2 regions of the Shewanella sp. SM71 genome follow, and region 1 is predicted to be linked to the other one. Evidence: predicted binding sites of a transcription regulator. Region 1 holds the regulator's gene; the other holds the start of a gene.
What was found. The regulator sigma-54, encoded in region 1, starts transcription at its own class of promoters, with help from an activator protein. The targets are predictions, from matches to a motif close to GTTGGCACGNNNNTNGNNT.
Positions count from the first base shown of each region.

Region 2: a site for sigma-54 is predicted at 11,145-11,163, ahead of L5L97_RS04515 (YggN family protein). Genes of this name have one in related genera too.

Region 1 is NZ_JAKKRW010000008.1:121,470-137,815, reverse strand. It holds gene L5L97_RS10155 (GGDEF and EAL domain-containing protein) at 1-864, opposite strand, end outside; gene L5L97_RS10150 (phosphatase PAP2 family protein) at 1,089-1,847, shown strand; gene L5L97_RS10145 (DUF2799 domain-containing protein) at 1,903-2,451, opposite strand; gene L5L97_RS10140 (hypothetical protein) at 2,632-2,946, shown strand; gene L5L97_RS10135 (PA4780 family RIO1-like protein kinase) at 3,282-4,142, shown strand; gene L5L97_RS10130 (transposase) at 4,859-5,092, opposite strand; gene L5L97_RS10125 (OmpA family protein) at 5,765-6,454, shown strand; gene L5L97_RS10120 (molybdate ABC transporter substrate-binding protein) at 6,720-7,556, shown strand; gene mgtE (magnesium transporter) at 7,635-8,999, opposite strand; gene L5L97_RS10110 (HPr family phosphocarrier protein) at 9,244-9,519, opposite strand; gene rapZ (RNase adapter RapZ) at 9,506-10,360, opposite strand; gene ptsN (PTS IIA-like nitrogen regulatory protein PtsN) at 10,357-10,800, opposite strand; gene hpf (ribosome hibernation promoting factor) at 10,803-11,090, opposite strand; gene L5L97_RS10090 (RNA polymerase factor sigma-54) at 11,119-12,597, opposite strand; gene lptB (LPS export ABC transporter ATP-binding protein) at 12,705-13,436, opposite strand; gene lptA (lipopolysaccharide transport periplasmic protein LptA) at 13,433-13,987, opposite strand; gene lptC (LPS export ABC transporter periplasmic protein LptC) at 13,974-14,534, opposite strand; gene kdsC (3-deoxy-manno-octulosonate-8-phosphatase KdsC) at 14,531-15,082, opposite strand; gene L5L97_RS10065 (KpsF/GutQ family sugar-phosphate isomerase) at 15,082-16,059, opposite strand.
Region 2 is NZ_JAKKRW010000003.1:171,368-187,713, reverse strand. It holds gene L5L97_RS04570 (PilT/PilU family type 4a pilus ATPase) at 1-30, opposite strand, end outside; gene L5L97_RS04565 (type IV pilus twitching motility protein PilT) at 40-1,077, opposite strand; gene L5L97_RS04560 (YggS family pyridoxal phosphate-dependent enzyme) at 1,113-1,811, shown strand; gene proC (pyrroline-5-carboxylate reductase) at 2,028-2,846, shown strand; gene L5L97_RS04550 (YggT family protein) at 2,893-3,441, shown strand; gene yggU (DUF167 family protein YggU) at 3,441-3,746, shown strand; gene L5L97_RS04540 (DUF4426 domain-containing protein) at 3,882-4,316, shown strand; gene rdgB (RdgB/HAM1 family non-canonical purine NTP pyrophosphatase) at 4,439-5,056, shown strand; gene hemW (radical SAM family heme chaperone HemW) at 5,056-6,222, shown strand; gene L5L97_RS04525 (DUF885 domain-containing protein) at 6,375-8,222, shown strand; gene L5L97_RS04520 (LysR family transcriptional regulator) at 8,886-9,827, opposite strand; gene L5L97_RS04515 (YggN family protein) at 10,267-11,088, opposite strand; gene glsB (glutaminase B) at 11,272-12,186, opposite strand; gene L5L97_RS04505 (YggL family protein) at 12,186-12,512, opposite strand; gene trmB (tRNA (guanosine(46)-N7)-methyltransferase TrmB) at 12,561-13,277, opposite strand; gene mutY (A/G-specific adenine glycosylase) at 13,478-14,584, shown strand; gene L5L97_RS04490 (oxidative damage protection protein) at 14,587-14,865, shown strand; gene L5L97_RS04485 (YceI family protein) at 14,953-15,528, opposite strand; gene L5L97_RS04480 (cytochrome b) at 15,533-16,084, opposite strand.

The DNA.
Region 1 (16,346 bases):
GGTATAGTGCTGTAAACGTTGGCTGAGAATCGTGAGAATTTTATCGCCAATCAGGTAACCATAACTGTCGTTGATGGATTTGAAATTACGCAGCCCAAGATAGAGTACTGAAATCTTTTCTTTGCGATTCACTTTTTCGAGCATGATCGACAGACTATTAATCAAATTGATGCGGTTGGGTAATCCCGTGAGCGGATCGTAGCTTTTATGGTATTCCAGTGAGGTTTCGGTGGAGGTGCGGTTTTCGATTTCTTTAATGAGCTTACCGCTAAGTTCGGCGAGTTCATGGGTGCGCTGTTGTACTTTTTGCTCTAGCTGCTGATTGTGCAGTTGTAGCTTAGCCTGTTGATAAAGGGTGACTAGGTTAGCTTCGATACCATTTTGAAACCGAGCGAGTAAGCTGCGAAAAGATTGGCGGTAATTATGCTCTTGGCTATCGAGCATGCAGATAGTGCCAAAGGCACTGCCATCTGGCCAACGTAAAGGTAAACCACAGTATGCGATCATGCCGAGTTTAATGTCAGGATTTTTGTCCCAGTTTTTATCTTTTAGGGCGTTAGGAATGTGGAGTTCCTTACCTTCTTTGATCACTGTTTCGCAGTAAAGCCCGTGGCCTAAACTGTCTTTATCATGTTTTTTATAGGGATTACCTTGGGTGCGGCTCGAGGTAAAGACCTCAATATCGGTTTGATGGACACGCATGATCAAAGCGGCGGGAGTGTCGACTAATTCAGAGAGCAAATCTAAGGTTTGTTGCCAGTTATCAACCATTTCTTGGGGAACAACGATTTTGTCTGTGTCGATCGTAATGTCGGCAAATAAACGATCTTTTTGAGACTGGTTAATGGCGAGGTTGTATGGCATGAATGCTCAGTCCTAGAGGCGCGATACTATGCATAAACTATAGTCTTTTTACTCATGATGTGAGTCTTTTCGATAAATTTAGTTACTGCAAAATCTCGGTTCTATCTTAAATGCTGCGCTGTTAGATCTCTTAAGTGTTAGGTAAGAATTCAACGGTACTCTAACACTAAATGTTCTGATTTTTGGATTTATTAGTGAATAACTATCTGAAAGATAAAGTTATGATGACATTTATGGATTTTGCTAAGGGGCATTTAATTACGCCGCTTTTAGTGTTTGCAGTGATCATAGTGGGGCTTGAATGGACTCACGCTGATATGAAAGTCGCGACTTTGTTATTTCATTGGCAAGGGGGCATCGACTCTTGGCCATTGAGAGGATATTGGTTGACCGAAGATTTATTGCATGTCACTGGGCGTAACTTTGTCATCTTGCTGGCGGTGAGTGTCGTAGTCGGCATTGCCTTTAGTTTTCGAAGTGACAGGGTAAAACCGTACCGCAAGGGCCTGATTTACCTATTTAGTAGCGTATTGGCGAGTGTGTTGCTGGTCCGAATTGGCAAGAGCGTTACTCACATGACCTGCCCGTGGGATGTGATTGAGTTTGGCGGCCAGATGATACATTCATCCTTGTTTTCTCGTTTACCTAAAAGTGCTGAGTTTGGTCAATGTTTCCCTGGTGGCCATGCCAGTGGGGGATTTGCTTGGGTTGCCTTGTATTACGTGCTGCGTGAGTATCGCCCGCATTTAGCTAAGTTTGGATTAATCTTTGGTTTGAGTTTAGGCCTAGTATTTGGCATTGGCCAAGAGTTACGCGGTGCCCACTTCTTGAGTCATGATTTATGGAGTTTAGCCATAGCATGGACGTCCGCTAGCCTACTCTACTATGCGTTTTTTCTGCGCTCGCCTGCGTTTAGAAAGTCTAAATTGGTCGCTTTGGGTCAAATGTTCAAGGTTGCAAGTAGTGGAATACCGCAAAAATAACGAGCTGTGAAGCTAACGCCCTGAGTCCTTATTGGGTTCAGTATTTTTTTATGGCTTAAAATCTAAATTCGAAGCGCATATCAGGTCTGCGTAGGCGAGATCTTTCATCTAACAGTTGGTTTTTTTCGTTGAGTAGGCTGTTTTTCTGTTTCAATAAGTCAGCCTTGTCGGTGAGATTATTGATCTTGCCATCAAGACTGCTTATTTCCCTCTCTATGGTATTTAAGCGATCGGCAATCTCAGTTAAACGTTTGTTGGTCAGGTATTGTTGATGGCCTTGGTTATAGCGCTCAACAAACTGGTTATTACTGCAAACCCCATAATAACTTTCTCCCGCTAAGCCTACGCGGTAGCCATTTTCTGGCACGCAGTAACTGGCTAACCCTTGCTGGTATCCTTGTTTCCACTGCGCGGTATCGACAGTGAGATTAAATTCACGACAATCTTTTTGATATTGATTTAATTGCCCAGAACTTGTCCCACGGTTGCCATCGGCAAGCCCAAGGGCAAACCAATCACTATTGGCGCATTCTTCAATAGATAAGCTGCTGCATTGAGTCAGGGATAGGACTGAAAGTGCGAGGAAAATGCTGGGATAGTGCATGGATAAGTTCTCTATATGTTGTGGCGTTTAGGATAAAGGCTCTTATGGGGGAGATCTAGCTATATATACCGCCATTTATACGGTCATAGATGCGTTTTGTTGGGCAGAATCCATCACAGTTTAGCGGATGAATGCATGATAACCAGCTGATATTGTGTTAGTTTGTGGTTAACACTTTAAATGTCTGCTTTGGTGCTCGCTATGATTTCACTTATTTCATCTGCGTATTCAGCTTCATTACCGGCAGTTAAGTCGGCTCATCAATCCCTTGATACCGCCGAGCCAAGCGGACTTAAATCCTTTACCTATGGTGCATTAGGGCTGGCAGCTCCTAAAGCTGAGGTCAGTTTTGATGGCAATGCAAGGAGTAAAATATCTGAGCCTAGTGCGGATGATTTAGATGACGTTAAGAGTTCAAACGACACTTATTACAGTGCAGGCCAAATATTGAAAGCGGCGGCGACTGTGGGCAGTGTGATTGCCTTGTTTGTTTGAGTTAAGTTCCTGCAGCAATTTAGCTCTGGGTATTATTTCAACTGGCTTGGATTGGCATATTCGCCGTGGAATATGGCTTGTCGTTTTGAGTCTGGTTTTATTGGGGTGAGCATAAAAGAATATTCTTTTAGTTAAAGTGGTATTTTCAGTCTCTTTCTTTGCCAAAGCGCTGAGTAAATCTGGTATTGTGTTTAACACGCAAGTGCATTAGTTTCTACTTAAAATTCGTTTAACAATCCTAAACTATATTCATCAAACTTCCGCTGGAGACCGCTTTTGTATGAAGATTTGCCCGCAGTATTCCATATCATGCCTAAGTAAGGTATAAGGGCGCTATGAAAACTCCGAAACGAATCCAACCCCTGGTTGATGAAGGACTGGTCGATGAGGTCATTAGCCAGTTAATGAGCGGTAAAGAAGCGACTGTGTACGTTGTACGCAGTGGTGATGATATCCGCTGTGCCAAAGTCTATAAAGAAGCGGACAAGCGCAGTTTTAAGCAAGCTGTGTTATATCAAGAAGGTCGAAAAGTCCGTAACAGTCGTCGCGCGCGCGCGATGGAAAAAGGGTCTAAATTTGGCCGCGATCAGCAGGAAGAAGCTTGGCAAAATGCTGAAGTTGAAGCACTTTACCGTTTAGCGAATGCGGGTGTGCGTGTGCCAACGCCTTATGGTTGTTTCGATGGCGTGTTGCTGATGGAGTTAGTGACGGATGCCGAGGGCAATGTCGCGCCGAGATTAAACGATGTTAGTATGTCGGCAGAAAAAGCCTTGAAGGATCATGCGTTGGTGATGACCTATGTCAAACGTATGCTCTGTGCGGGGTTAGTGCACGGTGACTTGTCTGAGTTTAACGTGTTAGTTGACAGTGAAGGGCCAGTGATTATCGACTTACCTCAGGCCGTCGATGCCGCTGCAAATAACCATGCTAAATGGATGTTAGCGCGTGATGTGAATAACATGACTCAATACTATGGTTTGTATGCTCCTGAGCTGTTAAAAACACAATACGCCAAAGAAATTTGGGCCTTGTTTGAAGCCGGTGAATTGAAGCCTGAAACACCATTAACGGGTGAGTTTACCGAAGTGCTGGTCGAAGCCGATGTTAGTGCGGTCTTGGAAGAAATCCAAGCGGCCTTTGAAGAGGCACAAGAGCGTAAGCAGCGGATCCAAGAGGCAAACGAAGAAGACTATTAATCGTCAGTCGTTGTTTTTCACCCATAAAAAAGACGCTCAAAGTAGCGTCTTTTTTATGCTAAAAATTAAGTGAATTATTATTTTTATTGTTGATTTTATTATTGTTATTTAATTTTTTGCGTTAGCCAATCCTTGGCTTAATCCCCTATGGAAGCTGGGGCCATCCTTGTTGCTACAAACAAGCTAGCAATCATCGAACAGTGTAATAAAAGGACAAGAGCTGAGAGAGAAATATGTTCATGACTTGGGGGAGCACAATTCACATATTTAATCTTTGGGGAAGATAACTCCCTCAATCCTTGCCGAAACCTTGGTCACTCTTCAGTCAATCTATGTAATACCAATCACGGCCTTCCTTGGCGCACTACACTCATTGCAGTGCTGGATCATCATTGATCCTGTGAATAAAATGACAAGGCCAGAGAGAGAAATATGTTCATGACTTGGGGGAGCACAATTCACATATTTGATCTTGGGGGAGATAACTCCCTCCCTAGTCTTGCCGAAACTTTTGCATTGTCCCTATCCGTTTGTTGCTGTTAATACTATTTCCCAATCTTCGCTGGGTTCATCAATTTGGACGACAAGGCCGGACTAAAAAGGGCGCTGTTATTATTGTTGTTAGCACATCTTTTACATCGTTAGCGTTATCAGCAGGGCGATATGCAATCTCGTCCGGCCTTGTCTATTCGGGCACGTTTAGCTTGTTGTACAGGCTAACCTATCGTGCGTAGCTCTTGATTGAGCTGTTTAATTTTTTTCTGTAGCAGGGCAATCTCACTCATTAATGCGCATTCTCTTTGCTGGGGTTGCAGATCGCTTTCTCGCACCCATTGGTAGACTGCCTTGGCAGATAAACCGTATTGGCGTGCAACATCCGACAGTAAGCGACCTTGTACTTTAACCTCGGTGATAACATGTAGCTTGAGACTATTTTCTGCGATTCCCATGAGCGTTCCCTCTTTTACTGCCTTCGAACCAAAATATGACCGTTTGCGTTGCCTTTTATTGATGATAGTGACGCTGTTCTAAATCCCACTGGCTCAGACCTAGATGGCGCAGACAAATCCATTCGTGGCGACATAGTGCGATAAAGTTCATGACCTTTTTCATACTTCCTCCTTCATGACCCTAAATACTCGAGCCCATTTTCTGTCTCGATAGGTCCATTTAATTTGGATTAATCCTGTTGAAGTCGACTCTAGTTTTCGGCGATGTTTACCGCGTCTGACTGTCTACTCACTTAGTAGTATGTAAAATTCGTGCCAATATTCTAATTTTTATTTTAACCTTTTAAATCATTGGATTGTGCCTTCGATTAAAACGGCGTTATTTTTTAGTGCTGCCAATAAAGGTGCAAGGTGCACTATTTCGGTGCCATAGACTTGATATTAAATTGGCTGGTACAAGCCATGATTGAAACCCGAAATCTGTATCTTTGCTGACTAAAATCTGGATTAGCATAATTGAAGATGGATAAAGGATTGTCTCCAGCGCAATTGCTTATATACTGCCTGCTTTGTGGTAATCCCTAGGTCATTCGTATTACCTAATGGACGTGATATTTCTTGCCCTTTTGAGCGGTATTCACAGTCATCAATCATATAAAGAGGTTATAAATGATGAAGTGTTTTCAGGCAGTGCAATCTAAACCATCCCTGTTAGCCATAGTGGTATTGACGACTGCGCTAGTTGCATCGGGTTGTACAACAATCAATCCCTATTCAAACGAAGAACAAACCGCTAAAGCGACCAGTGGCGCATTGATTGGTGCCGTCGCGGGTGCCGCAATTGGAGTGGTATCTTCGAGCAAGAGCGACCGCGGTAAAGGTGCCTTAATTGGTGCTGCATCGGGCGCTGCAGTCGGTGGTGGTATTGGTTATTACATGGATGTGCAAGAGACCAAATTACGCCAACAATTAGCCTCAACGGGCGTGAGTGTGACCCGTAACGGCGATAACATCATTTTGAATATGCCTAATGAAGTGACCTTCGGCGTAGATCAAACCGAGTTAAGCGACGGTGCTAAACGCGTGCTGAATTCAGTGGCGGTTGTGGCCAAGGAATACAGCAAAACGCAGCTCAACATATTAGGTTATACCGACAGCAGTGGTTCAGACTCTTACAATTTACGTCTGTCACAGGTCCGTGCTAGCGAAGTGGGTAATTACTTGATGAATAAAGGCGTTGCCTCAGCCCGTGTAAAATCAAAAGGTATGGGTGAAGCGAGTCCTATTGCATCAAATGCCAATGCAAATGGCCGAGCACAAAACCGCCGCGTTGAGATCGTACTAATACCAACGGGTAAATAGTCTGGTCTAAGCACAAAGTTCTCGCTGAAAAAGTCGCCTGGGGCGACTTTTTTGTTTTCAGTGGTGGGCTAATTGAGTGATTAGCTTGCCGTGCTTCAATTAGACAATTTGTCCTTTATGAAGCGCACCTTGAGTGACCTGCACCACAAACATATCACTGCTAATTACCTTGGGATGAGTTCAGCTTGATCCCTTTATCGATTTCACGTTCTGTATGGTAATAAGTCACAAGAATGACTTTTAGTGCCTAAAGGAGAATATGACTATGATAAGCAAAAATATGTTAGTAGCCTTGAGTTTAAGTCCTGTCATCATGGTGACTGCTGTACAAGGAGTGCCGATGAAAGCCGAAGTGACCACAGGAGCCGCGCCGATAGAACTGCGCGCCGCAGGCAGTTTAAAGGCTGCGATGAGTGATATTATTGCTGCTTATCAAGCACAGTCGCAAATGAGTGTTGTAGCGCAATATGCGCCCTCAGGTTTATTGTTAAAACGTATTCAAGAGGGTGAAAAAGTCGATATCTTTGCCTCGGCGAATATGAAACATCCACAGGCATTAGTGGATTCGGGTCAGGGCGAAGCGGTGCAAATGTTTGCCCGTAATCAACTCTGCGCTGTTGCTCAAGACACAGTTCAGGTGACGAGTTCGACGTTACTCGATACCTTGTTAGATCCTAAGATTAAAGTCGGCACCTCAACCCCGAAAGCCGATCCCGCGGGTGATTATGCCTGGGCCGTTTTTGCTAAGGCCGAAGCGGTAAAACCCAATGCGAAAGCCGCGTTAGAGACCAAGGCATTACAACTGACGGGCGGCCCTGAGAGCGTTAAACCGCCTAAAGATCGCAACCCCTATGGCTGGGTGATGGAAAACAAGCAAGCGGATATCTTTTTAACCTATTGCACTAATGCTGTGCTGGCTAAAAAAGAAGTGCCGAGTTTACAAATCATCGATTTACCGCAGGAACTTGCCGTGGGTGCCGACTATGGTTTACTGGTTTTACAAGGCGCTAATACTGCCGCTAAGCCGTTAGCTGAGTTTATTCTATCGACAAAAGGTCAAGCGATTCTGAGCCGTTATGGTTTTCAACCTCCGGTAAAATAGCCTTTTTTAGCTTTCCAGCGGGATAAAAAACGGCACCTTTGGAGTGCCGTTCTGTGGTTAGCTCAAACTGTTAAAGCGTTAGTTCATCAGGTAGAGCGTCGCTAACCCAAGGAAGGCGAACAGGCCAACCACGTCAGTGACTGTGGTAAGCACCATACCGCCAGCGAGGGCTGGATCGATTTTAAGTCGTTTTAAAATCAATGGAATACTCGCACCTGCAAGCCCAGCTACTGTCATGTTGATCAGCATGGCGCTACCAATTAATCCCGCCAGTGCCATATCATCCTTCCATAGCCACACGGCGACAAAGACTAAAATAGACCACATCAAGCCATTGAGAAAACCAATAGATAGCTCTTTACCGATAAGCCAGCGGGCGTTGCTTTGGCCTATATGTCCTAAAGCAATACCGCGGATCACGAGCGCTAAGGTCTGATTACCGGCAACACCGCCCATGCTAGGGACAATCGTCATTAGGATGGCGATAGTGGCAAATTGCTCAATAGTGCCTTCAAACATATTGCTGACCGACGATGCGAGCAGGGCGGCGAATAAGTTTATGGTGAGCCAGAGCGAGCGACGTAGGGTACTTTTTAGTACAGGACCAAAGGTATCTTCATCTCCGTCCATCCCCGCCATACCCATCATGGAATGTTCAGCATCTTCGCGGATCACATCGACTACGTCATCGATTGTGATACGCCCGAGCAGCTTACCATCACAATCGACGACAGGTGCCGATACCCAGTCATTGCGTTCGAATTTCTGCGCGACTTCGCTGTCGGACATGCTCACAGGAATACTTTGAATATTGGGATCCATGATATTGCGAATTGTGGTGCTTGGCGCGCAAGTCAGCAGATCTGCCAGCCTAACACCGCCAAGGACTTTGTCCTGTTTGTCGACCACATATAAGGTATCTGTGGTATCGGGTAGGTTGCCCCTTTGCCGAAGATAGCGCAGCACCACATCGATATTCACATCGGGTCTTAGGGTGACAGTATCTGTGTTCATCAAGCTGCCGGCGGTCTCATCTGGATAAGATAGGGCTTGTTCTACCCTCAGGCGATTTTGCTCCGTCATCGACTGCAACACTTGTTTGTAAACGGCGTCGGGAAGACTTCGCAGAATATAGGCGAGATCGTCGGTGTCCATGCTTGCTGTCGCTTTCGCGACTCGCTCAGGGCTCATGCTGCGGATCAGTGGGTCTTTGAGTTCTTCACTCAACTCATCGAGTATGTCGCCTATTTGTTCCTGATCGATGAGCTGCCACAGTACTTGTCTGGCATTTGGCGGTGATGATTCTAAGATCAGCGCGATATCTGAGGCGGCCATTTTTTGCAGCATATTACGCACGTGTACAAACATGCCGCTGCTAAGCGCTTGGTTTAACTGGTCAAGACTATGTCCGGTGTGATCGTTTTCTGCATTATCTACGGGCATTTGTCCTCCATTGTGCGGCAAATTGGTTTGAGATCTTAGTGTTGGGCTAGGATTTAGTGGTGACTAAGCGTCAGTCGATGACATAGATTAAGACGGCTAAGGTAAGGCCCGCGCAATGACCGCTAGTGTAATCGCCTGTGGCTTGTATCGTCGAGCGACAAATGTTTTGCCATGTCTGAATGGCAAGTTTTTTAAACTAGACATGAAGTGAAACTAACGATGAAGTGCTTAGTGTGAAGTGAAACTAACAGGCTTCGTCAAACTTAGCGTCGATTAAGGCACAAATGGCATCGAGAGCCGGCTCTGCATCTGGACCTTCGGCGATAAGCTTGATGGTTTTACCCATGCCAGTTTCAAGCATCAGCAAGCCAAGCACACTGGCGGCCGATGCTTGTTTATCGCCTTGGATTAAGGTGATGGTCGCATCAAACTCGGAAGCCAGTACCACCAACTTAGTGGCGGCACGGGCATGTAAACCGAGCTTATTACAGATGGTTATCTGACGTTCAAGCTTTGGCATTATTGAGCTCTCGATGACGGGCATAAACTTTATGTTTACCGTTACTAAAGCGTTTTGCCAATTGCTCTGCGACGTAAACCGATCTGTGCTGTCCACCTGTGCAGCCAATGGCTACCGTTAAATAACTGCGATTGTTACGCTCGAGGTGCGGCAGCCAAGTCTCCAGTAAATTTTCGATTTGCCAGATGAACTTATTGACCAGTGGTTGGCGATTTAAGAACTCAGCCACGGGTTCATCTAAGCCAGTCAATGGCCGCAGCGCCAACTCCCAGTGGGGATTGGGCAGGAAGCGTACATCGAACATAAAGTCGGCTTCGGTGGGCATTCCGTGCTTAAAGCCAAAGGACTCGAAGTTGATCACGAGTTCTTTATCGACACTACCAAGGAGAATTTGTCTGACTTGGTCGCTTAAATCATAGATATTCAAATTCGACGTATCTATGTAGTGATCGACCAGTTTTGACATAGGCTCAAGCAGTTTCCCCTCCAGCTTTATCGCTTCTTGCAAAGAGACTCGGCTCTTCGACAAAGGATGCAAACGGCGGGTTTCGCTGTAACGCTTGAGCAGAATTTTATCGCTGGAGTTAAGGAAGAAGCTCGTTAACTCAGTATCTGGAGGTAGGCTAGCGAGTTGTTTTACTAAGACCTTATCCTGCTCAGGCATGTTACGCACGTCGACACTGATGGCGACGAGATCGTTACTGCCTTTGAGTTGCTCAAGCAAACTGCCAATCAATGGCAAGGGAAGGTTATCGACACAATAATAGCCGAGATCTTCGAGTACCCTAAGGGCGACAGATTTGCCTGAGCCTGAGCGGCCCGACACTATGACCAGTTTCATCCAGTGATTACCTGATAGAGTTCCGTTTCATCATGCGTCTTGCGTAATTGCTTTAATATTTGCTTGTCGCTCAGCTTTTCGGCCATGCAAGACAAGGTACTTAAGTGCTGCTGACATTGGTCTGCAGGCACCAGTAGTGCAAATAAAATATCAACAGGTTGCTTATCGATAGCATCAAATGCTATCGGCTCTTCACACTTAATTAGTATGGCAATGGGCTGATCTATATCGGCTAGTCGACCATGTGGAATGGCGATGCCGTTACCTATACCTGTGCTCCCCATCTTTTCGCGCGCCACTAGGCTTTCGAATATCTCTTGAGATGAGAGGGTCGGGTACTGGGCAGCGACTAAGTCGCTGATGAGTTCCAGTACCTTTTTCTTGCTGCCCGGAGTGGCGCAGGTAGTGCACTCCGGCCGCAGTATGGTACAAAGTTCCATTATTAGTGTTTTGTTAACTTCTCTTTGTGTTTAATAACCTGACGGTCAAGCTTGTCAATCAGGGCGTCTATAGCGGCATACATGTCAGCATGCTCTGAAGTTGCAAAAACTTCACCACCTATGAGGTTTATTCTCGCTTCAGCAATCTGTTGCATTTTCTCAACATTGAGCACAACGTGCACATTATTGATCTGTTCGAAATGGCGTTCAAGTTTTGAAAACTTTTCTTCTACATATGCACGTAACGATTCGGTAATTTCGATATGGTGCCCACTTAGGTTTATTTGCATAGAAACGTCCTCCGATATCCACTGTAGGTTATAAACTTTTACGCTGATTAGAAGGTGGAATAAGCATAGCCTCTCGGTACTTCGCAATGGTTCTGCGGGCTACGTTGATCCCTTGTTCTGCCAGAAGTTGTGCCATCTTACTATCGCTTAATGGTTTTTTCTGGTTTTCCGCTGCCACCAGTTTCTTTATAAAGGCTCTGATTGCTGTGGATGAGCACTCACCACCATCGTCAGTACCGACGTGGCTAGAGAAGAAGTATTTTAGTTCAAAAAGTCCCTTAGGGGTATGCATGTATTTTTGAGTTGTGACCCGTGAGATGGTGGACTCATGCATTTCTACCGCTTCGGCAATATCGTTAAGCACCATAGGCTTCATGGCTTCTTCACCGTACTCAAAGAAACCCTGCTGATATTGCACTATGCAATTAGCAACTTTAAGCAAAGTATCGTTACGACTTTCTAGGCTCTTAATAAACCATTTAGCCTCTTGCAGATGGCCGCGAATAAATTGGCTATCGGCTTGGTTTTTGGTACTGCGTGCCATAGAAGCATAATGTTGATTTACATTGATTTTTGGCATGCAGTCAGGATTAAGCTCAACGACCCAGCGGCCATTTTTCTTCGACACAGACACATCTGGGATAACGTATTCGTCATTATTGGGCGTGATCAACAAACCTGGGCGAGGATTGAGGGTTTGGATGAGTGCTATACCATCCCTTAATTCATCCTCTTTTAATTTAGTCTTACGCATCAACAACCTAAAGTCTCGTGCGGCGATCAGATCTAAATGATCTTTGATCAGCATGCGGGCGTTTTCTAGGTTGGGCGTGTCAGCGGCGAAATGCGACAGTTGGATCAGCAGGCATTCACTTAAATCACGGGCGGCAACGCCTATGGGATCAAAATGCTGAATACGCTTGAGTACGGCTTCGACTTCGTCAAGCTCAACTTCAGGATTGCCCATGGCTTCGAGAATTTCTTCAGTGCTTTGGGTGAGATAGCCCTGATCGTCGATGGCATCAATAATGGCGGTGGCAATGGCTAAATCGGTTTCAGAAAACGGCGTGAGGTTTTTTTGCCATTCTAAGTGTTCGTACAAACCTTCACTGGTCTCGCCTTGGAAGGGCATATCGTCTTCACGACTGCCGCCGGGGCCTGAGTTTGGGGAGGCGGTAAACACTTCATCCCATGTGGTGTCCATGGGGAGCTCATCGGGCATGGATTCTTTGGTTAGCGACTCTGCCGTGTCTATGGTGGAGCTGTCTTTTTCTGGTGGCAGAGTGCTAGATTCACTGAAGTCCGTATCGGATAGCGTTTGGTTTACAGGGGTTTTAGTGGCGTCGAATTGATCCTCTTCCAGCTCGAGAAGGGGATTAGAATCTAATGCTTGCTGGATCTCTTGCTGCAGTTCTAATGACGACAGTTGCAACAGACGTATGGCCTGTTGTAATTGTGGCGTCATGGTTAACTGTTGACCCAGTTTGAGCTGGAGTGACGCTTTCATGTTACCGCTGATCCCTACGTTATTATTGTTGGATGAGGTCGCTTATTATTATCTTGAGTGAAGCCCAATGGCGGTATAAATTGCCTCCATTGGCTTCGCTCGATTAACTATAGCCTGAATTGTTCACCTAAGTACACAGCCCTAACTTGCTGATTGTCTAAGATCTCTGCTGGAGTTCCTTCGGCAATCAGGTTTCCGTGACTCACAATATAAGCATGTTCACATACATCTAATGTCTCGCGGACATTATGGTCTGTGATCAGTACGCCAAGGCCGCGACTTTTGAGTTGTTCGATAATCTTCTTGATGTCGATAACCGAAATAGGATCGACGCCGGCAAACGGTTCATCGAGCAAAATGAACTTAGGATTAGCGGCTAAAGCCCGCGCAATTTCGACGCGACGACGTTCGCCACCCGACAATGACATGCCTTGGCTGTCACGGATGTGGGTGATATGAAACTCTTCGAGCAGATGTTCTAGTTCTTCTTCTCGTTCTTCGTTTTTAAGTTCTTTACGAGTTTGCAGTACGGCCATGATGTTGTCATGAACAGTTAGCTTACGAAAGATACTGGCTTCTTGCGGTAAGTAACCTATGCCTTTGCGGGCACGCAGATGCATAGGATCTGCGGTTAAATCATCATCGTCGATAAAGATATGTCCCTTATCGCTCTTCACTAGCCCGACAACCATGTAAAAGGTCGTGGTTTTACCCGCGCCGTTTGGACCGAGTAGGCCAACGACTTGACCGGTTTTTACCGTCAGACTGACGTCTTTAACCACTTGGCGACTCTTGTAACTTTTAGCCAGATTTTGTGCTCTTAAGGTGATTTGGGTCATTTAGAGTCCTGCTTTTTTACAGGTTTATCCGCCGGAGCGTCTGATTTAGCATCATCTTGATAGTTTTCAGGCTGAATAATAGTGATCACGCGATCGTCACCACTGCCAGTACTCTCGGCCATCAATTTCTGTTGAATCATGTTATAGCGGATTAAATTGCCTGTAACTTGGCTACCTGCTTGATCTAATGACGCCATACCTTTCAGTGTTAAGGTGCGGCTTGCCATATCGTAACGAATTTCTTTCGCGCTGGCAGATGCAGGGCGGCCATCGTCTAATATTTGGCTATATGTAGCAGGGTTGCCTGTGGCGACCAAAGTTTTGCTATTTTCACCTTCAGCGGAAAATGCACGCAGTTCATTTGCTTGGATTTTTATTGAGCCTTGGGTAACTTCAACCGGACCAAAGAAAATGATCTGGTTGTTTTTGATATCCGCAGTTTGGCTCACTGCTTTAATTTTGACTTCTTGCTTTAAGTCGCCGACTTTCGCGAAAGCACTCATGCTCATAATTAGCATTAGGCTGGCAAGTAATACGTTATTTTGCTTCATATGTTCCTACTACCTGACTGGTCAATTGCACTTCTTGCGCGTTGAGGTCGGCATAAAGGCCTTGGCCTTGAATATTAAAATCTTTCCCTGTGACGTAAATGGTACGGTCAGAGGTCATTATCATAGTGTTGAGATCGAGTTCCAGATAACTGGTGGACAAGGTCTGAATCGGTTCTTCTGGGCTAATGGCATCGATAATAACATTATTTTCTAATACAACCTTGCCAGTTTCCTTGTTTAGCTTGCCCTGATCTGCCCTGAGTTGCCATTGTGCTTTACCTTGGTCTGGATAAACAAGATAAACAGGTTGAGTAAAGAAAGTTTGATTCGTTGAATCATAATGTTCCATGTGTTTCGCCGTCACACGGCTATTCACTAGTCCTTGCTCATTGAACTCAACACTGCGCAGATCTTCAACGATGAAATCTGGGGTATTTTGATCTTTTACTCTGTTATCGGAATCACCGCTGTGTTTGTTCTGGACCTGCCAGTAAAGCGCTAGTGCGGTTCCAAAAAAAGCGATAATCGCGAGTGTCACACGACTCATATACTCATTCCATGGGCCGAAGTGAATTTATTTTGACTTAGGAGTAACAGATCTGTGAGTTCACGCAGTGCACCGTGGCCACCATTGAGCGTAGTCACAAAATGGGCGTGTTGGCGTACATAGGGGTGGCCGTCAGCAACACTGACCGCTAAACCGACGACATTCATCACGGGAAGATCGACAATATCATCACCGATATAAGCCACTTCTTCTGGGGTGACACCATAAAGTGCGAGCAATGCTTCATAGGGCTCGAACTTATTGTCTACGCCTTGGTAAATATGGGTAACACCAAGGGCTGTCATACGGTTTTCAACGATTTTGGATTGACGTCCTGTGATCACGGCGAGGTTGAAACCGCTGGTGAGGAGTGAGCGCACGCCATAACCATCGCGGGTATGGAAGGCTTTGAGCTCTTCGCCGCTATTACTCAAGTAAATACGGCCGTCGGAAAACACCCCATCGACGTCACAGATTAACAGTTTAATCTTTTGTGCGCGTTGCCACACATCATCACTGATTGGGCCGTAAAATCCTTGCTGTGGCATTAAATGACTCCTGCTTTAACCATGTCTAGCATGTTAAGAGCGCCGATAGGATGGCGGTCTTTATCAATAACAATTAATCCGTTGATGTTTTTTGAGTCCATCACTTGCAGCGCTTGGGCGGCCAATACATTATCCGTGATCGTGACGCAGTTACGGGTCATCACATCGGCAATGGGCGTCGTGCGTAAATTCACTTCTGCATCAATAACGCGGCGTAAATCACCATCGGTGAAGATACCAACAAGCTTGCGCTGATCATCGATAATCGCCGTCATGCCTAAGCCTTTCTTGGAGATTTCGTACAGAGCTTCTGTGATGCAAATATCGTGGTTAACGAGCGGTAAGTCATCACCGCTGTGCATGACATCGCAGACTTTTAACAATAACTTGCGTCCTAAAGCTCCGCCAGGATGGGACATAGCAAAATCATCACGGGTAAAGCCTTTAGCTTGTAGTAGCGCAATGGCGATGGCATCGCCCATCACTAAGGTCGCGGTAGTGCTCGACGTTGGGGCAAGTCCAAGTGGGCAAGCCTCTTCTGGGACTTCAATACATAAATGCACTTTAGATAATCGCGCCATATTCGATTCGGGTTTACCTGTTACCGCGATAACGGGCACGCCCATACGTTGGATGACCGGCATTAAGGTGAGGATTTCGCTCGACTCACCAGAATTTGAAATCGCTAAAATCACATCGTTATCGGCCAATACACCCAGATCGCCGTGGCTGGCTTCACCCGGATGCACAAAAAATGCGGGCGTTCCTGTGCTGGCGAGGGTGGCTGAAATCTTATTGCCGATATGGCCCGATTTGCCCATTCCCATGACAATCACTTTGCCTGTGCAGTTGAGGATCAACTCGCAAGCTTCTGCAAATTCAGCCGAATCAACATATTGATAAAGATTGTCTAGGGCTGACTTTTCAATGTCGATAACTTTACAACCCCATTGGCGCAGTTGTGATTTGTCTACCATGTCTATCTCTCTTTTTGCATTGTCTTTGTCGCCCCATTGATGGGATTGGAATAGCACAATTTGGTACGCGATAAAGATGATATGTAATAGGCTTTCTGCCAAGTATTAGTTTGTTTTCAGACAATTTAGCTTATGTCTTACTGTGGTTTATTACCGAAAACAGCAAAACAATTGCGGCAGGCTAGAGCGATTGATCCGACTCGTCAAGTTCAGCTGCGTTAGCTATTCACGCACAATAACGTGTTTAGCGGCAGAAGGTCTTGAGCAATATCATCGTCTTTGTCGTT
Region 2 (16,346 bases), on a different contig from region 1:
TATCACTTTTAAAAACGGACGAACATCCATCATAAATCCTTAAAATGTCGCTTGTTTATTCGAACTCTTCGCCATTGCATCTTCACGGGTGATAAGACCGCGATTGACTAAGTTCTGTAAACATTGCTCTAAGGTCTGCATTCCATGGGCCATACCTGTTTGAATTGCCGAATACATCTGCGCCACTTTGTCTTCACGAATTAAATTGCGGATAGCGGGCGTGCCCATCATGATTTCATGGGCGGCGACACGGCCTCCTCCCACCTTTTTAATCAGGGTTTGCGAAATAACCGCTTGCAGCGATTCAGACAACATAGTGCGCACCATGTCTTTTTCACCGGCGGGGAATACGTCGACCACACGATCAATCGTTTTCGCGGCAGAAGTAGTATGCAAGGTACCAAACACTAAGTGGCCTGTTTCAGCGGCGGTCATCGCCAAACGAATGGTCTCAAGGTCACGCATCTCACCGACTAAAATCACGTCTGGGTCTTCACGTAGTGCGCTTCTAAGCGCCGCATTAAAGCTGTGGGTATGGCGGTGAACTTCACGTTGGTTAATCAAACATTGCTTATTTTGGTGAACGAATTCGATAGGATCTTCAATGGTTAAGATATGATCATGTCGATTTTCATTCACGTAATCCACCATGGCGGCAAGTGTGGTACTCTTACCCGACCCCGTAGGTCCAGTCACTAGGACTAATCCGCGAGGGAAACTGGCAATTTTTTTAAAAATTTCCGGCGCACCTAATTGCTCAAGTGACAAAATGTCACTTGGAATGGTACGAAACACAGCCGCTGCACCACGGGATTGATTGAATGCGTTAACACGAAAGCGTGCAAGATTAGGGACTTCGAACGAGAAATCGATTTCTAAATGTTCTTCGTAGTCCTTGCGCTGCTTATCATTCATTATGTCGTACACTAAGCTGTGTACACCTTGATGATCGAGCGCGGGCAGGTTAATTTTTCTCACTTCACCGTCAACACGGATCATGGGAGATATCCCTGCAGAAAGGTGTAGATCCGAGGCTTTGTGTTTTACACTAAATGCCAATAACTCAGTGATTTCCATCGTTTGGGATATCCTTGCAACTAGATAATTACATCATGACAACAATAGCAGACAGACTCGCAATCGCCCAGCGCAGGATCACACAAGCAGCGCAAAAATGTGCCCGCCACCCCAGCAGTATTCGCTTACTTGCCGTCAGCAAGACTAAACCTATTGAAGACATTATAGCAGCCTACCAAGCGGGTCAGCGTTGCTTTGGCGAAAACTATGTCCAAGAAGGCGCTGAAAAAATTACTGCGCTCAAGGGGGATTTCCCAGACATAGAATGGCATTTTATCGGCCCACTCCAATCCAATAAAACCAGCATAGTCGCCCAGCATTTCGATTGGATGCATACCGTTTCACGCGACAAAATTGCCCTACGTCTCAATGAGCAACGTCCGGCCGAATTGGCGCCATTAAACGTCTGTATTCAAATTAATATCAGTGCTGAAGACACAAAATCTGGCATAGATGCGGCTCAAATGCTGCCACTGGCCGAACTGATAGCTCAGCTACCTAACTTAGCACTGAGGGGCCTAATGGCAATTCCAACGGCTACCGCAGATACAGAGTTACAGCTTAAAGAGTTTTCCATGTTAAACAATCTATTTCAAGAACTTAAAACGCATTATCCCGCTGTAGATACGCTTTCAATGGGGATGAGTAATGACCTAGATACAGCGATTAGCTGCGGTTCAACTATGGTGCGTATTGGCAGTGCCATTTTTGGTGAGCGCAATTACGCTGCGTAAAATCCACGTTCGGCATTTAGTTAGAGGTCAGTTTAACCTTGTTTTTAGCACTTTATGCCCAAATACTGTATTTAAGAACACCGAACATTAACGATTTAAGAGCAATTAGCGAGAGTCGATAATCAGGCTCAGTCATTCAAATGACTAACCGTTTTATCATCTTAATTTAAGGTGAAGATGTTACAAGTTAACGGTTAACACACTGAAGAGAATCAAATGGATCAACAGAAAATCTGCTTTATCGGTGCCGGCAATATGACGCGCAGCATCATCAGTGGCTTAATCAATAGCGGCTATCCAGCTCAACTCATCCAAGCGACTAATCCCAGCCAAGGTAAACTTGATGCACTAAAAGACGATTTTGGGATTTTGGTTTCTCAGGATAATTTGGCAGCGGCGCAAGCTGCCGATGTAATAGTACTTTCAGTAAAACCACAATTGATGCAACAAGTTTGTGAAGCATTACAGACAGTCGAGCTGTCGAATAAGTTAGTCATCACTATCGCTGCGGGCATTAAAGCAAAGCGATATACCGACTATCTGGCACAAGACATCAAGCTTATCCGCGCCATGCCAAATACGCCGATGCAAATTAGTGTTGGTATGACTGGCCTCTATGCGCCTCAAAGCATTACTACCGAGCAGAAAGCCATTTGCGATCGTTTGATGTCAAGCGGCGGCGAAATAGTGTGGGTAAATGAAGAGTCAGATTTAGATCAAGTGATTGCACTATCGGGCAGTTCACCGGCTTATTTCTTTTTGCTAATGGAGTCTATGATAGATGCAGGCAAAGAAATGGGAATGGATGAAACAAAAGCCAGAAGTTTAGTGCAGCAAGCTGCGCTTGGCGCTGCTATGATGGCAAAGCAAAACCCACAACTGACCTTAGGTAATTTAAGGGAGAATGTTACTTCAAAGGGCGGCACCACCGCACAAGCGCTGGCGACATTTGAAGCTGCGGATATGCGCGGCTTAGTAAAAAAAGCCATGGAAAACTGTATTAATCGTGCAGAAGAAATGGCTAAAACATTTTGATCCACTAACACGTTTTTATATCGAACTTTAATAGGTAGAAATCTCGATGAATGCATTTACCTTTTTAATCACCACTCTATTCGATCTCTATTTGATGGTAGTGATTTTGCGGATTTGGTTACAACTGGCAAGGGCTGATTTTTACAATCCTTTTAGCCAATTTATTGTTAAAGCAACTCACCCGCTCATCGCACCAATGCGCCGTATTTTGCCTTCCTTAGGGCGATTTGATACCGCATCTTTCGTCCTCGCATTATTGGTTGTGATAGCCAAGCTGCTACTAATTAGCCTCATTGCGGGCGGTGGCATAGACATACTGTTATTTTTGCTGTTTGCCGTTGTATCTGTGGTCAAAAAAGCAGGGGTACTGCTGTTTTGGATGCTATTAATACGCGCAATCTTAAGCTGGTTTAACCAAGGCTATAATCCCATTGTAATGATTATGGGTCAGTTAACTGAACCCGTATTAGCACCAATACGTCGTATCATACCGCCAATTGGTGGTTTAGATTTATCCGTAATGCTGGTCATTATTGGTATGAATTTCCTCAATATGTTACTTGCTCAATATATCCCTTATTGGGCAGTGATCTAATGAGTGCAGTGACTTTGCAGCAGGGTGACTTGCTGCTCAATCTCTACATTCAGCCTAAGGCCAGCCGCGATCAAATTGTAGGATTGCACGGTGATGAGCTAAAAGTAGCCATCACTGCGCCCCCCATAGATGGCAAAGCGAATGCCCATTTAAGCAAGTACTTAGCAAAAGCTTTTAAAGTGCCAAAGAGCGACATTCACATAATAAAAGGTGAACTTGGCCGACATAAACAAATCCGCATTATTGACCCTAAGATCATCCCAAGTGTCATTACTGAACTGATGGGGCAAGATAGTGAAAGGTAATTCAGTTGAAAGATCACTCAGTTAAAAAATCGTACAACTGAAAACGAATTAATCCTTTGAATACTATTAATTTATTGGAAAAAATAGTCACGGCGGCCCTATAATCCAACATTCTCTAATATGAGGTATCCCATCATGTTCCGTAATCTTCTCGCTGTATTAGCCCTCACGGCCAGCCTTTGCGGTGTTGCAAATGCCGAGCAAAAAGAAACTGTCGGCAATTTTGATATTCATTACATGGCACTTGGCAGTACATTTTTAACGCCTAGCATAGCCAAATCCTATGGCATTAAGCGCAGTAGCTACACTGGCATCATCAATATTGCCGTATTAGATATTAGCGAAGCAAATAAGCCCGCAGTACCCGTTGAAATTACTGGAGTTGCTAATAATTTGTTAGATGCGCGAATCAATCTAACGTTTAAAGAGATCCGCGAAGGTGATGCGATTTATTACATTGCCGAAGTGCCCTACCGCGATGATCAAGAAATCAACTTCAATATCGCAATTAAATATGGCAATCAACTGAACACGAACTTACAGTTCAAGCAAAAATTCTACGTTGAATAAACCTATTTTATACCTTTGTTGGCGTTGCTTTCCTGTAGCGCCAACCCCTTTCCCTGTCCTTTACTATTGAGCTTGGGTATCATAGTGCCAACGCACGTCGCCCCATTTATGATAGGTATTCCATGCAACAAATCGTCCTCGCCAGCGGTAATAAAGGCAAACTTGCCGAATTTGATCAAATACTCGCAAGCTACGGTGTCACTGTACTGCCGCAGAGCCAGTTTAATGTCAGCGAAGTAGCAGAAACGGGTACCACTTTTGTAGAGAATGCCATTATCAAAGCAAGGCATGCCGCCGAAATCACCGGACTTGCGGCCATTGCCGATGATTCGGGTTTAGAAGTGGATTTACTCCAAGGCGCTCCAGGTATTTATTCAGCGCGTTACGCGGGCGAAAATGCCAAAGATCAAGACAACGTATTGAAACTACTGGAGACGTTAAAAGACCAGCCAGCACCTCGCGGGGCAAGATTCCAATGCGTACTGGTATATATGCGCCATGCGAAAGACCCTACCCCGATTATTTGCCAAGCCTCATGGGAAGGCCAAATCGACTTTAGCCAACGCGGCGCCAATGGCCATGGTTACGATCCGATTTTTATCCCTGAAAATTATCAATGTAGCGCGGCAGAGCTGAGCAGCAAAGAGAAAAATGCCTTAAGTCATCGCGGTAAAGCCCTAGTGCAACTCATCGCCGCCATGCAAGCCCAAGGCGTGTTAACTGGCGGGAATGCACAATAATGTCGTCAACTGCTGTGACTACTGCGATGAAGCTCGAACTGCCGCCACTCAGTCTGTATATCCATATTCCCTGGTGCGTACAAAAGTGTCCTTACTGCGACTTTAACTCCCATGGTCAAAATGGTGAGCTGCCACAAGAAGCCTATGTTGATGCGCTATGGGAAGACTTACGCCAAGACTTACATCTCGTCCAAGGGCGGCAGCTCCATACCATCTTTATCGGTGGCGGCACGCCATCATTATTCGATGCCAAACAAATCAAACGCATACTCGATGGTGCTAATGCGCTAATTCCCTTTAGTGACAATATCGAAATCACTATGGAAGCCAACCCTGGCACTTTAGAACACGATGACTTTAGTGCCTATCGTGCAGCGGGCGTCACCCGTTTATCTATCGGGGTGCAGAGCTTTTCTAAGGATAAACTCAACTTACTTGGACGTATTCACGATCAAAACGAGGCACAAGTCGCCGCTCAAAAAGCCAGCCAAGCGGGATACTTGAGTTTTAACCTCGATTTAATGCATGGATTACCCAATCAAAGCTTTGCTGAAGCTATGGCCGATATCGACACGGCAGCGGCGCTGAATCCGCCACACCTATCTTGGTACCAGTTAACGATTGAGCCCAATACCCTATTCCACTCAAAACCGCCACAGCTGCCCGATGACGAAGCGCTCTGGCATATCTATGAGCAAGGTCAACAAAAGCTGGCCGCATTAGGGTATGAGCAATACGAAATATCCGCCTATGCAAGACCAGGTTACCAATGTAGGCACAATCTCAACTACTGGCAGTTTGGTGATTATCTAGGCATAGGCTGTGGCGCCCACGGCAAAGTGACGCTGCCAGAAGAAAACCGCATCATACGCACAGTAAAAATTAAACATCCCAAGGGATATCTGAGTGCCCACAACTACACCTTCGAATCGATTGAAGTTGCAGAGGAAGACCGCGCGCTCGAATATTTAATGAATCGCCTGCGTCTGATGACACCTATTCCTAAGCAAGAATTTGAACTGCGTACCGGACAACACAGAGACACATTGACCGAAGGAATGGAAAAGGCCAAACAACGCGGTTTACTCACAGAATCCGCTGAACATTGGCAATTAACCAGTAAAGGTCATATGTTTGTTAATGATTTACTGACACAATTTTGCTGAGTTAGCCGTTAAAACATATATATAAATAATGTGTTAGTAACAAATAGTGCCGTTTAACACTATTACTGCTAACACATTTTCTAACACTAATATCCATACATTCTTGTTCCGCTTCTTTAGTATTGATGCAAATCAATCTAGGAAGCCTGATCATGCCAATAAAAACTAAAATCAGCTTAGTCGCACTGACCCTTTCAGCTCTACTGACCATTCCCGCGTATGCAGCATCAACTGCGCCAGCCTTACACAGTGCAAGCGAACCTGTGAATGCAGTAGCGCAAACCGAATCAGAAAAAGCCAATGCTCTGTTCGAAACCATCTTCATGGAAAACATCATGGCGAGCCCCATTTCGCAGACCTATATGGGGATCAAGCAAGACTATGATAAATGGGATGAACTGGGTGATGCCGCCGATGATAAAACCCTAGCGCGCACAAAAAAACAACTGGAGCGGGTCAATCAGATTGATGCGGCCAAGCTCGATCCACAAACAAACCTCAGCCTTACCTTACTAAAACAAAATCTGCAAAATGACATCGAAGATGACCAATGGCGCTATCATAATTATCCTGTAAACCAAATGTATGGCGGCCACTCTATGATCGCCTCCTTCTTGATTAACCAACATCAAATCACAGATGTCAGCGATGCTATGGCCTATATCAGCCGCTTGAATGGCGTTCCCAAACGCTTAAATCAACTACAGACAGTATTAGCCGTTCGCGCAGATAAAGGCATTATCGCGCCTAAGTTCGTATTCGCTTATGTGATTTCAGACAGCCAAAACATCATCAAAGGCGCGCCTTTTGATAAGGGCGACGACAGCGCGTTACTCGCAGATTTTCGCCGTAAAGTGAACGCATTAGCGATTAAAGAAACGGAAAAGCAAGCACTGCTTCAACAGGCTGAGCAAGCACTCGTTACTCAAGTCGAGCCCGCCTATAACAAACTCATCAGTTACGTAAAAACCTTAGCAGCCAAAGCTGATGACCGCGATGGTGCGTGGAAACTCCCTAACGGAGTCGCCTATTACAATAATGCCTTGGCACGTACTACGACGACAAACATGAGCGCCGATCAAATCCATGACTTAGGCCTTTCTGAGGTGGAACGTATTCACAATGAAATGCGTGCCATCATGAAGAAGGTCAATTTTAAAGGCGATTTGCAGCAATTCTTTAGCTTTATGCGTGATGATCCCCAGTTCTACTACCCCAATACCGCCGAAGGCAAAGCCGCCTATTTAGCTGAGGCGACTAAGTTCATCGACAATATGAAGTCGCGCTTGGATGAAGTGTTCAAAGTAAAACCTAAGGCCGCCATGGTAGTGAAGCAGGTTGAAGCCTTTAGAGAAAAATCTGCTGGTAAAGCCTTCTATGAACAACCAGCACCGGATGGTTCTCGTCCAGGTAGCTACTATGCAAACCTATATGACATGAAAGCCATGCCAAAATACCAAATGGAGGCGCTGGCCTACCACGAAGGTATTCCGGGTCACCATATGCAGATCGCCATTTCCCAAGAACTGCAAAATATTCCTAAGTTCCGTAAGTTTGGTGGCTATACCGCGTATATTGAAGGCTGGGGTTTATATAGCGAATCTTTCCCAAAAGAAATGGGACTCTACGCCGATCCTTACTCTGACTTTGGTCGCCTAGCAATGGAGTTGTGGCGTGCCTGTCGCTTAGTCGTTGATACTGGCATCCACACAAAAAAATGGACCCGCGAGCAAGGCATTGCCTATTACGTGGATAATACGCCAAATGCTAAATCGGATGCGGTGAAAATGGTTGAACGCCATATCGTCATGCCATCGCAAGCGACAGCTTATAAAGTAGGTATGATTAAACTACTAGAGCTAAGACATAAAGCAGAGCAACAGCTTGGCAGTCAATTTGATATCCGCGACTTCCATACGCTAGTACTTGCTAACGGCGCATTGCCACTGGATGTGTTAGAACAACAAGTCGATCTCTGGATAGCCAGTAAGAAGGCCTAATACCCTAATGTTTTAATGCCTTAATGCTGAGTCGTGAAGCATTGTTAACCTGCTTCACGACTAAAGCGACATATATAGCTACGCCCAATAAAAAAGCCACTCGAAAGTGGCTTTTTTATTGGTACCATTATCTCTTTAGATAACAGAACCCTTCTCACTGTGGGTCACTATATTTGTTGCATTAATATATGCTTTAGCACTCGCCTTCACATCATTTAACACACAGTTGCGACTTTAGGGTACAGGGAGACAAAACTTGTGCTCAAGGCTGCAAACCATCAATAAAAAAATTACCTCAGCGATAAGGCTGAGGTAAACCAAAAACTAGGATGATGGTTTAAAGAGCCAACATTGTTTTAGTTCTCAAACTTCTGTTGGCTGTGATCCAAAACTGCATTAACGCCGACCTGTATACAAAAATTGAAAGGGGTCATTTCCAATAAATGTATAGGACTCAGGTCATTCCGAATCAACTATTACCCATTGTATTCAATTAAGAACAGAGTTCAAGGATGTTATAAAAAAGTGCTTTAGGAACCCCTAAAAAACCATCAACAAATGTACTCATCAACTCAATCTAAAGCATTGATTTTAAATGACTAGAAAAGTGCCTGCCCAATTTAAAATCGCATAAGACTGCTTTTAAGAACAATGTTTCCTATTTTACTGACGTTTACTGAATAATTCTACATAGGGAGCATCCCAATACGGTGGCGTTCCTATGTGATCTTTGATGAATTCGATAAAAGAACTGACCTTAGGTGCTAAGTGCTTACGACGGGGGTAAACCGCCTGCAATGGCAGATGGTGGGTCAATTGCCAATCCTTCAGTAAAGGCACTAATGTCCCTTTGGCAATTTCATCTTCCATCAAATAACTCGCAAGATACACAACTCCAAGACCACTGATTGCAGCAGATTTTAATGCAGGCGCATTATCCACCCTGAAATTACCCGATACGCCAATTTCACAGTAGTCATCACCCTTCTTAAATTGCCACATGCTGTGCTCGTGCCACTCGCCTTGATAGACCAAACAGTTGTGGTCAACTAACTGCTCAGGTCGAGTTGGCTCGCCATGTTGAGCAATATAGCCAGGCGAAGCAACTAACAGGAATTGGCACTTCATCAGAGGTCTAGCAACCATGCCAAGTGGTAATTGCTCAGACATAGTTAACAGTAAGTCTAAGCCTTCGCTCACGACATCCACTTTATGGTCCAGTAAGCTCACTTGTAGCTCAAGCTCAGGATGTTTTGCCATAAAAGATGGCAACGCAGGAATGATATGCATCACCCCAAAGGATTGGGAAATACCCACCTTGAGCACGCCGCGGGTCGCATCATTTAAGTTATGCACGCTGGCTATCGCTTGTTCAGCGTCACGCAGCAGTTCTTCACCTTGCAGATACAGCAAATGCCCTGCTTCAGTCAGGCTTAAGCTGCGGGTGGTACGTTGAATTAATTGAACACCAAGTCTATGTTCAAGATCGGCGACTTGTGTACTGACCTTAGACTTAGAGATCCCAAGCCTTCTTGCGGCGGCACTAAAACTACCTGCTCTGGCCACATGAGTAAAAATCGCAATAGGTTCTAACAGTTCTAACATGGAAGTCGCCTTAAGCTGTTTACGACAATGATATTAACTTTCGGTGAGCAGCTATGGTTAGCGTAATCATCGCTTAAAAATAACCATAGCATTGATATCTCGCATCAAAATGATATAACGCAGAGATTTAGACCGAAAAAGTCCACTAAAGTAGGGGGTTATATCTGACTGATATGCCAGCTTTTAATTATATTTTAAGAGTATACCAAATATTCGTCTCTAGACTGTAACATTCCGAACTAAATCGCTGCAAGCCTAGCCTATAAGCCACATCAACTTAGCCATAAGGGTTGTCGCCACGATTAAACAGTAGTCAATAAAAAAGCCCCTAGTCGATAAATTGACTAGGGGCGTAGCATTCAAGTTTGACTCATGCACAAGGAGATAGAAGTTATTACAGTTAAAACTAAGGGCTATTCGCAAGGATTATTTACAAGAACTATTCACGCAGTTCCTTGGTTGAGTTTTGTGTCAACACATAAGGCGCGAGTTCTGGTACTTCTTGGCGCAATTGATTTTCAAGCACTAACAGATTTTCAAATCGGTCGCACAAACGGTCAGCCCTAGCTTCTAATCCCTTAGATTGGCTCTCAATTTGTTGCTCAATATCTTGGCCTAAATTGTCCATTTTTTTGGAGAAGGTATCCATCTTGGCTTCAAAATTTTCACCGCCACCAGACATGATTTGGCCACCTAAGTTCATCATAATTGCGCCAATTGAATTCTGGACAATTTGTTCCATTTCCTGCTCGAATTCATCGTTAAATGTACTTTGCATCGAGTCTTCAGTCGCCCCTAAATAGAAGCTATCACCATTCTTGTAAGCCACTGAATCAACACGTTTTTGAATGCCAGCCATCATTTCATCAAATTTTGCACCAGCAGCATCACCCATTAAAGGTGTTAAGGCCATACCAACAGCTTTGGAAGCAAGAGATACTGCCTCATTCACCAGTTCAATCACTTCTGGCACTTGAGTCGAAACTTCATCGGCATATTGAGTAACCAATTTTTTCTGCTTGTCGGTTAAGTTAACTTGCTTACCTTCCACAAATAACTTGTCAACTTCGATACGATACTTTTCTGTGCCCTTCTCGCTCATGACCAATTTTTTAGGCTCGACCATAACGTCATAATTTAAGGAGACTTCACAGCGCTCATCTATTTTTGGCTCTGTTTGTGCTTGCGCCAGCTGTACGCTAGATGCTCCTAAAATCACGCCAGATAATGCAAATCCAGTTAATAACTTATTTAATTTCATTTTTGTTCGTCCTTTAATCTGAATAATTCGATAAACCTAAACTACTGAATAGCTTATAGCAGGAGACATGCCAACTTTATAACGATATGATTATGTTGGATTTTTAAAGTTAGCACTAAAAGGTCATTAGCGAAATTCGCTAACATTTAGTCTGATAGTGCTAATAAAAAACGAGAGATAAGACTAGAAAATAGAACGACCGAGACGCTGACTGAGATGCTCAAGCATCGCTGTGCCCGCAAGTGAGTTGCCATTATTATCGAGTTCTGGCGACCATACACAAATCGACAGTTCTCCAGGGATCACGGCAATAATACCGCCGCCGACGCCACTTTTACCTGGCATACCAACACGATAAGCAAACTCACCAGCACCATCATATAAGCCCGAGGTTGCCAACAGAGCGTTAAGTTGCCGAGTTTGCACTTGAGAAATAAGCTCAGTCCCTGTGATACTTTTGCCGCGATTAGCCAAATACAACATGGCCTTAGACAAGTCAGCACAATTCATCTTCAAGGCGCAATAATGAAAATAGGTGCGTAACACAGTATCAACATCACCTTGAAAATTACCAAATGACTTCATCAAATAAGCGATAGCCGCATTGCGCGCACTATGCTGATATTCTGAATCTGCTACTTGTTTATCGAAACACACTTTATCGTTTTGGCTTAGTTGCCTGACTAACTCAAGCATTCTGTGTTTAGGTGCGCCTAAACGACTCTGCAATAAGTCAGCAATCACTAACGCGCCAGCATTGATAAATGGGTTGCGCGGCTTGCCACGTTCTAACTCGACTTGTACTAAAGAGTTGAATGAATGACCCGAAGGTTCTTTGCCAACACGGCTCCAGATTTCGGCTTCTTCATATAAAGTTAACGCTAAGGTTAAGCTGAAAACTTTGGAGATACTTTGAATCGAAAACGGCTCAAGGTAATCGCCCGCACCTAAAGTTTCACCGTCAACAGTCGTGACGGCAATGCCTAATTTGCCAGCATCAACGCTGGCCAGTGCGGGGATATAATTTGCAACCTTTCCTTGGCCGAGCAAGGGTCGAACTTTCTCGACCACTTCCTCAAGTAATGCCAACTCGGGCATTAACCCCACCAAATGTCGTACAGTTCGCTAACTTCAACCTGAGACACTTTTTGGGTCGCCCAGAATGCCTTAACTGCAGCAATATCTTCTTCGGTACATTTACCAATCGTTTGGGTGGCGATAATGCCTTCCCATTCGATGTGGCCGCCGCCATGGAAACCTAATTTACGGGTTTCGATCACTTCATCGATGAATTTATCTACAGTTGCATCGATATCGGCTTCAGATACTGATGCATCAAAAGTCCAAGCCATATCGAAACCTAACTCTTGGAATTCATCAACGCGCATTTTCTTACGTAAACGACGGCTACGATTAGTTGCCATAGTGATTTTCCCTTTTGTGTTTAAAATTAGCTAAAATTGAGTTCGTGATTAAGCGATACGCTCAAACATCAGATCCCATACACCGTGACCCAGTCTATGGCCGCGGGCTTCAAACTTTGTCAATGGACGATGATCAGGACGCGGCACCACACTGCCGTCGGCCGACTGGTTTTGATAACCCGGTGCGGCTTGCATCACCTCTAACATATGCTCGCTGTACTCTTCCCAGTCAGTGGCCATATGGAACACACCGCCAATTTTTAGCTTGCGACGAATAAGTTCGGCAAATTCAGCTTGTACGATGCGGCGTTTATGGTGACGTTTTTTATGCCAAGGATCTGGGAAGAACAATTGCACTCGGGCTAATGAACCGTCAGCAATCGCATGTTCTAATACTTCCATGGCATCGTGATGATACACACGTAAATTAGTCACACCAGCAATGGCGGCATCACTGAGGCAAGAGCCTACACCCGGTTTATGTACTTCAATACCAATGAAATTTTGCTCTGGTGCATCTTTAGCCATTTGTACTAAAGAGGCGCCCATGCCAAAGCCAATTTCCAGCACAGTATCAGCTTCACGACCAAAAACGTCGCTTAGTACCAATGGCACTGGGCTGTAATCTAAACCCATTGTTGGCCACTGGCTTTCAATAGCGTGTGCTTGGCCTTTGGTTAGGCGACCTTCTCTCAGGACAAAGCTTCTGATCTTGCGCAGATACTTGCCTTCTTCATTAAATTCAGCGGTAGTGACTTCGCTCATTTTTGCCTCGTCTAGTGGACAACACCATCATAAAAGAAGGGCATTATCCAAAGTTCAACATACAGTGCAAGCACTAATGGGGCGAAAGTATACCAAGATTATTTAAGAGTGCGAATTTAGCAGCGATTTTTAGCTTTAGATCCCTTGCCAACTTATCTTTGACGCTTGTCTAAGAAGATAACTGCCGCTACACTGCGCCGATGAAATCTACAGCCTCCTTCGCTACACGTATCATCTCTTGGTACGACAATCACGGTCGTAAAACTCTCCCTTGGCAGCAAGATAAAACCCCATATCGCGTATGGGTTTCTGAAATCATGCTGCAACAAACTCAGGTTGCGACTGTTATTCCCTATTATCTTAAATTTATGGCGCGTTTCCCCGATGTGTTAGCACTTGCTAACGCGCCAGACGATGAGGTATTACATCATTGGACCGGTCTTGGCTATTACGCTAGGGCGCGTAATTTGCATAAAGCAGCCAAAATAATCCGCGATGATTATCAGGGATTATTTCCCACACATTTTGAACAAGTGCTCGCCCTACCCGGCATCGGCCGCTCGACGGCAGGCGCAGTATTGTCATTGTCACTTGGGCAACATCACCCCATTCTCGATGGCAACGTAAAACGTGTATTAGCAAGACATGGGGCAATCGCAGGTTGGCCAGTGCAAAAGACGGTTGAAGAGCAACTTTGGCAACTGACGGATGCCTTCACACCGCAGCAAGATATTCAGAAATATAATCAAGCCATGATGGATATCGGCGCCAGTATTTGCACTCGTAGCAAACCTAACTGTGCCGCTTGCCCTGTAGCGATTGATTGCAAAGCTCAACTGATTGGCAGACAAACCGATTTCCCTGGCAAAAAGCCTAAAAAAACCATACCAACCAAAGCGGCGTGGATGTTAGTGATGATGCAAGACAACCAAGTCTTTCTAGCTAAACGTCCGCCAGCGGGAATTTGGGGCGGGCTCTGGTGTTTCCCTGAATTCGCTACCCAAGCTGCCCTTGAAACTCATCTTGAAGAGCAAGGGTTTGATGCGCAGCAACTCGAATGGTTAACTGGCTTTAGGCACACATTTAGCCACTTTCATTTAGATATTCAGCCCATGATGCTTAACTTAGATAAAACTCACGGCGATAAAACCCTCGGCAATAAACAGAGCGTGGGTGCTGTCATGGAACAAAACCAGTCTCTCTGGTATAACATAAGTCATCCTTCCAAAGTGGGACTCGCCGCCGCCACCGAGCGCGTGCTAGCCAATTTGGGATCACTCGTTCAATCCGCAGTCAGTAAGGAATAATCATGGCGCGTACAGTCAATTGCGTATATTTAAATAAAGAAGCCGACGGCCTAGACTTTCAACTGTATCCAGGTGATTTAGGTAAGCGCATTTTTGATAACATCAGCAAAGAAGCTTGGGGCCTATGGCAAAAAAAGCAAACCATGCTGATCAACGAGAAAAAACTCAACATGATGAATGTTGATGATCGTAAATTTCTTGAAGAACAAATGACCTCTTTCCTATTTGAAGGTAAAGAAGTAGAAATTGAAGGTTTTGTACCAGAAAAAGACCAAGATTAATTCTGGTCGTTAGTCGGCTCTAAGTATAAAGCTTACAAAAAAGCGCCTTTCGGCGCTTTTTGTTCATCTAAATGACAGAATAAAGAGTTACTTACGAACGCCTTCAACCACTAGATCTAACTCAACATGGCTAGATGCTGGACCTAAATCCATCTTGATACCGAAATCTTTCATCGCAAAGGTGGTTGTGCCCGTAAAACCGGCACGGTAGCCACCCCAAGGATCCTGACCTTCACCCACAGCATGGGCCTTGATCGCTAATGGTTGAGTCACACCATTTAAAGTTAAGTTACCGTTAATCACTAAATCGCCATTTCCTTTATCTTCTACCGAAGTAGATGCAAAGGTCGCTTTAGCGAATTTGCCAGTATTAAGGAAATCTTCACCGCGAATATGTTTGTCACGCTCAGCATGGTTTGAATCGACACTTAATGTATTCACAGTGACATTCACTTTCATCGCAGCTGGTTTAGCCGCATCGTAGCTAAAATCGCCGCTAAAATCATTAAAACGCCCCACCACATAGCTATAACCTAAGTGATTAACTTTAAATGTAATAGAAGCGTGAGCGCCTTCATGATCAATCACATAGTCAGCCGCTGAAGCCGCCACAGGAGCCAATAGAGATACACCAATCAGTGCGCTTAACAGTTGCTTTTTCATTGTATTATCCTCGTTTAAATTTAATCATTCTAAGTAGGGTGGTGTCTTTATCTATAAAGTGATGTTTTAATGCGCCCGCGGCGTGAATAACGACCAGCGCGATCAAGCTGTAAGCCGCATATTGGTGAATATCACCCGCGATATCAGCTTGGTTTTCAAACAAAAGTCCCAATCCTGGTAGTTCAAACCAATCAAACACCCAGATACCACGGCCATCTGCGGTTGAGATTAAAATGCCAGCAGTCATGATGACAAAGAGCAAGATATAAATAATAAAATGCGCAAAATGTGCGGCCGTCTTTTCCCACGGTTTATGACTCGCCTCAGGTACTGGCTTGGGATTAACTAAGCGCCATACCAAACGAAATATTGTCGCAGCCAATAACAGAATCCCAATACTTTTATGTAGATGCGGCGCAGTCTTGTACCAAGTACTGTAGTAGGTTAACTCCACCATCCACACACCGACTGCAAATAACCCAATCACGACGAACGCACTCAACCAATGGGTCACAATGGCGGTAATTCCATAAGCAAACTGACTATTTCGAAACATACTGCGACTCCGTACTCGCGTTTTCTTCATGCTATCCATGAAATAATATTCATTATCATAAATCTAAATTTAAAAACTAAAATCAGTAAAAATCGCTTATATCTTTCTAAATTTTAGAAAGTAAGCCAAAAATCATGATCTGTGAGCACAAAGCTATAGTAAACATCAGTATCCCTCTGACTTGAAAAATACAGCCAACGAATGAAATTGAACTGAATTCACAGAATAAGAGATAAAAAACACCCAAGATGTGCATTAAACA